Regions from separate parts of the Cytobacillus sp. Hm23 genome, predicted to be linked through region 2. Evidence: predicted binding sites of a transcription regulator. Region 2 holds the regulator's gene; the other holds the start of a gene.
The links. Region 2 encodes NrdR, which represses ribonucleotide reductase genes. Its sites were predicted from a motif close to AACACNATATATNGTGTT; they were not measured.
Positions count from the first base shown of each region.

Region 1: a site for NrdR is predicted at 1,294-1,311, ahead of ACSVDA_RS05185 (vitamin B12-dependent ribonucleotide reductase). Genes of this name have one in related genera too.

Region 1 covers NZ_JBPXRQ010000006.1:7,827-11,047, reverse strand. The annotation lists gene ACSVDA_RS05190 (lipoate--protein ligase family protein) at 1-614, shown strand, start outside; gene ACSVDA_RS05185 (vitamin B12-dependent ribonucleotide reductase) at 1,425-3,221, shown strand, end outside.
Region 2 covers NZ_JBPXRQ010000012.1:126,372-129,592, forward strand. The annotation lists gene ACSVDA_RS10165 (replication initiation and membrane attachment family protein) at 1-790, opposite strand, end outside; gene nrdR (transcriptional regulator NrdR) at 880-1,338, opposite strand; gene speD (adenosylmethionine decarboxylase) at 1,689-2,072, opposite strand; gene ACSVDA_RS10180 (glyceraldehyde-3-phosphate dehydrogenase) at 2,949-3,221, opposite strand, start outside.

The DNA of each region.
Region 1 (3,221 bases), on a different contig from region 2:
GAAGGCCTACTGGTGGTAGAGGGGTACTTCATGACAATGAATTAACATATAGTGTAATTGTTTCAGAGAAATATCCTAATATGCCTCATTCAGTAACAGAAGCTTACAGAGTCATATCTGAAGGGTTATTAGAAGGTTTTAAAAAGCTTGGCTTAGATGCATATTTTGCAATACCAAAATCAGAGGAAGAGCGAAGCAGCTTGAAAAATCCACGATCTTCGGTTTGTTTTGATGCACCTTCTTGGTATGAGTTAGTCGTTGAAGGAAGAAAAGTAGCTGGGAGTGCACAAACGAGACAAAAAGGAGTCATCCTCCAACATGGTTCGATATTACTTGATTTAGATGAAGATGTGCTTTTTAGTCTTTTTAAATATCCTAATGAACGTGTTAAAGAAAGGTTACAAAGACAATTTAAAAATAAAGCTGTTGCAATCAATGAATTAAGGGAAGAGGAAGTTACAATTGAAGAGGCAAAATCTGCATTTAAAGCAGGGTTTGCAAAAGGGTTAAATATTGATTTAGAACCGTATGAATTAACGCAAGATGAATTAGCGTATGTAAACGATATAGCAACAAAACGATATGAGAATGATGAATGGAATTTTCGCAAATAACTGAAGGCTCTTTTCGTTAAAGGTGTAAAGATAACATAACCATTAGTTCTATATGTGCTAAAAGCAGTTCGAAAACAGTCTCTTTAAATGGCTATTTTCGCATGTTGCTTTTCGTTTTTAGAGCTAAATACGATAATGGCATTCTACTGTACAACGAAGATTAACATTTAAAACCATTTTTTGGGTAATGATTTGGTAACAATAGCAACAAAAGTTTACAAGAAGAGTTTATTAAATTGAAGAGGGTAACTCAGGATGACTTGTCTCATACCCTATATGCTGTATATAAAGGAGGTATACACCTTACTATTATACAAGATATAGGGTGTGAGATATGTCTTTCGTTTATGAGTTATCCTCTTTTCTTTGGCTTTTTGTTGTTCTTATTCCTAAAATCTAATAAATCAAGCCATCTTTTTTTAAAAAAACTACGAACTTTACTTTTATTTTTATAGATTCCTCAATAATAAATTGACAAATCATTGATAAAACAGCCTATTTGGGACATACTTCCTACGGACAAAATAATGCAACTTCTAAATTAGTTAGAAATTCGTATATTAAACTACATATGCGACTGTTTTCTTCATTTTTCTATGAAATGTGTTCTTTTTTTTGTTTGACAAATGATAGAACACTTGACCTAAAATCAATATGTAGTATTAAATCATTTAAATGTAACACTATATATTGATTGGTTGACTGAAATATGGTAAATTATCAATGACATCATTTTTATAACATATGAACAATAATACTTCGTGAGAATGTACATACAAAATAGTGATATTAATAAAGGGAGTTGTAGCAATGACTGTTGTGCTAAAAGAGAAAATGAAAGTGAACGAAGAGAGATTAAATAAGGATATTCAACTTTATCCCCAAGTTCATCAAATTTCACCAGACATGAAGTTAACCCACAAAGGGGTTTCAAGGCTTGTAATGCTTGATCGGTACTCGTTTAAAGATACTGAAAAAGTTACTTTATCAGCAGGTGATTTTGTTGTGTTAACAATAAAGGAAGACCCGAAATTTCCTGCCCGTGGCCTTGGCTTTATTAAAGAGATTGATTGGAAGAACAAATTTGCACAAGTAAGGATAGAGGAAGAATATCGTGGTGCACTTGAACGTGCTGAAGAAATTGAAACAGGCATTGTAAAACGCTCACTAGACGTAATAGAAAAGCCGTTGGAAATTTATTATGAGCAAATTGCAAAGCGTAATGCAACTGGACTTGCATCCGTTGAATCAACTGAAGAAAAGCGTAAAGAGTGGTTTGAAAAGTATTATGATGAATTAGTTAATCTGAACTTTGTCCCAGCAGGAAGAGTGTTGTATGGTGCAGGTGCTAACACTGATGTGACATACTTTAATTGTTACGTTATGCCATTTGTTCAAGATTCACGTGAAGGTATATCTGAACATCGTAAGCAAGTGATGGAGATTATGAGTCGTGGTGGTGGTGTTGGTACAAACGGTTCCACATTAAGGCCCCGCAATACTTTAGCAAAGGGCGTAAACGGTAAATCATCAGGGTCAGTATCTTGGTTAGATGATATTGCAAAGCTAACTCACCTTGTTGAGCAAGGGGGATCACGTCGAGGAGCACAGATGATTATGTTAGCTGATTGGCACCCAGATATTATTGAATTCATCATCTCGAAAATGCAAAATCCACGTATTTTGAGATTTCTATTAGAAAATACAAGTGATGAAACAATTATAAAGTGTGCTCAAGATAAACTTAAGTTTAATCGTTTGACAGAGCAGGACAAAGCAATGTACCAAGGGATTGTTAACTATAAAAACATGCCTGGTCTTGGTGGGTTTACAACAGAGATTATTCATGACGCTGAAGAGAAATTACAAGAAAACGGGACTTACAGTGTGCATAACTCAGAGTTTTTAACTGGAGCTAACATTTCAGTCTGTTTAACGAAAGAGTTTATGGAAGCAGTTGAAGCAGACGGTTATTATGATCTCAGGTTCCCAGATGTAGAAAGTTATAATGAAAAAGAAATGCAAGAATATAATGAGAATTGGCATAAAATAGGTGATGTAAGGAGATGGGAAGAGTTAGGGTATAAAGTTCGTGTGTATCGTAAAATTAAAGCAAAAGAACTTTGGAATTTAATTAATATTTGTGCTACCTACTCTGCCGAACCAGGTATTTTCTTCATAGATAATGCAAATGACATGACTAATGCAAAAGCTTATGGACAACAGGTTGTAGCAACAAACCCTTGTGGAGAACAACCTCTTGCCCCTTATTCAGTTTGTAACCTTGCAGCTGTTAACTTAGCAGAAATGGCCGATAAAAATACGAAGACTGTGAATTTTGAAAAACTGAAACAAACTGTTGAAGTAGGCGTTAGAATGCAAGACAATGTTATTGATGCTACACCATATTTCTTGCAGGAAAATAAGAAACAAGCATTAGGGGAACGTCGTGTCGGTTTAGGTGTTATGGGACTTCATGACCTGCTTATTTATTGTGAAACAGAGTACGGGTCAAAGGCTGGTGACAAGCTAATAGATCAGGTATTTGAAGTAATTGCAACAACCGCATACCGCACTTCAGTGGAACTAGCGAAGGAGAAAGGGAGC
Region 2 (3,221 bases):
TTTTATCATCCATAGTTAAAGAGCTCATCGTAATTTTTTGCATTTCTATTGGGTCTATTTCATATAAAAACGATAGCTTTGTTATCATGTCTTTTACTTTATCAGTAATCGCCTTTTTGGGTACCATACTTTCGGATAGGCCAGCGAAAAATAAATTAAAATTAAATGTCTCTTGCAAATAAGTTGGTTCATTTTTTGCAGCATTATTAATATAGTTATTTCCTTCTTGAGGCAATAACTGTTCAATGATCTCATCGTTAGCATTAGATACCATTTCGGAAGGGTGGATAGATTTAAAAATTTCATTAAACGATTTTGTTATCGGTGTATATTGAATACTGTCAATCTGTTTGTCTGAAAAGAAACGTTTTAGCTTTGCATATTTATTTTTCCCAACTCTATTATACAAAAAAACATTTAATACTCCGTCATTAAAAAATTGATCAGGAGATAATGGTCGTTGCAGTTCATAAATAAAATGACGAACATCATTTTCTTTTTTCTCATATGTTTTTAATAGTCCAATTCCCTCAAGCTTAAGCCTTTGTCTAAAGATTTCATGTAAATTACACTGCATAAGCCCCATTAAACTATGGTGTGTAGATTCTTCACTCCACAATCTATTTTCTTCAAGTTCAGCCCATAGCGTCATAAATAAACTATACGCACCATTTTCAATTAATGGTTGATAGAGCAAGGTTATTATTTTTCGATCAAACTCTTGTAATATCGTTTTACAACTCACATAATATCGATCTACAGGAATTAATTCTTTCCAATGATGTTCCACTATATAACCTAACCTTTCATAGATATTCTCACTATTCCTATGTCCAATATATTAAAAAAAGAGCTTGAAGAATATTCTTAAGCTCCTATCTAAATTTCTTTTTTTATTAGTTCTTTTAATTCTTCTATAAAAACGTTGATATCTTTAAATTGTCTGTAAACGGAAGCAAAACGAACGTATGATACTTCATCAATTTTGGCCAATTTTTCCATGACCATCTCACCTATCATCTCGCTACCTACTTCGGAGTAACCTTGACTTCTTAAGTCCTTCTCAATGAAGTTGATGATCTCTTCTAATTGAGTTAAGGAAACAGGCCTTTTTTCACAAGCTTTAATAAGGCCACGTAGAATCTTTTCGCGACTGAATTCTTCTCTTGTTCCTTCTTTTTTAACAACGATAAGTGGGAGTTCTTCCACTTTTTCAAACGTTGTAACACGATATTGACACACTTCACATTCACGTCTTCTTCTTATAGCGCGTCCTTCATCTACAGGCCGAGAATCTAATACCCTAGTTCCATTATGTTGACAAGAAGGGCATTTCATACAATCAGCTCCGTTCTTTTCTTGCTGAGTTTTTAATATAGGCTGCTTTCTCATTAATTGTTACTTATCGTAATAAGCTGTTTTCGTATAGAATTTTGTTTTTCATATTAACGTATACATTTTTTCTTCTCTAAAGACTATGAAAAGCATATAATACATATCAGTTTCTCTAATGTAAGTATAAAAAGCAACAAAGTTTACGAAAAGAGCCTTAATGAAGAGAACATAGCTTTCCTTAGGTTTCTTGTTCTCTATACTCTAATGATATAAAAAGACGAAACTAAGTACAAGCATAAAAATAAAGAGGTATATTGCTATACCCCTTTTTTGTTCGAACATTTATATAATTGTTATAGAACTTTTAATTTTGATTTCTGCACTTGCACTGGACCCATTCCACGAGGTAATTCAATATTTTCACGTGATTCAGCACCTAAAGCTTCTGCAATATGTTGTGCAGCAACATTAGGGTCAATACGATCACCACATGTATAAACGTCTATGCTAGCATAACCATGCTCGGGAAAGCTGTGTATTGTTAAATGAGATTCAGAAATAATTACGACACCACTTACTCCATGAGGAGCAAATTTATGGAAAGCAACTTCTCTAACTTCAGCACCTGACTTTAATGCTGCATCAACAAAAATCTTTTCAATTTCATTGATATCATTTAACTTTTCAAAATTACAACCCCACAACTCAGAAATAACGTGTCTACCCATTGTTTCCATATGCTAGTCCCCCTTAAGCGATAAATATTATTCAGACATGAATTTCTTCTAACAGATATTTTTCATAACTACCACGGGGGAAAGTTAGTCCAAAGAGGTCCTAACCCTTTAAGTAGCTACAGTACCTAATCATCAAGAAGTTCACGAAAAATAGTATACTTTGTTTGTGTGATTTTTGCAACAACCTTTTCTATTTTTATTCGCGTAAGTTAAGGACGTATTTATTTGTGGTGATACTATTTACATTTTCCTTTTTAATAACAAATATCCGATAAAACTTGTGGAAATAACAAAAGCTGCACGTCAATTCCTCCAAAGTCTTTTGATTAATTGCAAACTTCCTAAATGTCTTCTTGCGGATTTCAACGGCAAGTATAAGACGAATTCTTGATCTTTGAATGGATATTTCACTGAAACTTCCATTAGTATTGTGTCATTGGTAGACACATTTTCCTTTCTCAGAAAAATGATGCTCATTACATCTCGTTATAATAAACAATATTTCCCTATCCGCTAATATTTTATGGCGAAAAGTTTATTGAGATTGTAACTAAATAATACATGAAATATAATTTTATCCCATTTCCTATTAATAGGAACTCAATTACATGCTTGTTATTTCTTAATATACGAACATCAATTCATATGAAAACGCATTAATAATTACTATCATCGTAAATGTTGTTATTGTTATCCAAGTGAACAGCTAGTAGTGGTTTCATACGATTGTTATCGTTTAATTGAAGGAATGATGCCAAGAACCCTAAAAGAATTAGTAGCTCAAAATAACTAGCTATACGGGGACAACCAAAGAAAAAAGAGTATATTTAAATAAACATACTCTTTGGCTATATAAACCATATCTTTATGCTATTTTTATCCAACTTTCATTTCTGTTTTTTTCATCATTTCACATGCTACATATTTAACTAAATCTACAACTCGACATGAATAGCCCCACTCATTATCATACCAAGCAAGAATTTTTATTTTCCGATTATTTAAAACCATCGTTGATAAACCATCAATGATCGAAGAATGGGGATTTGTATTGAAATCAACCGATACTAACGGCTCTGTTGTAAAATCAATAATCCCTTTTAAATAAGTATTAGATGCAATGATAAATGCATCATTTATTTCATCAAT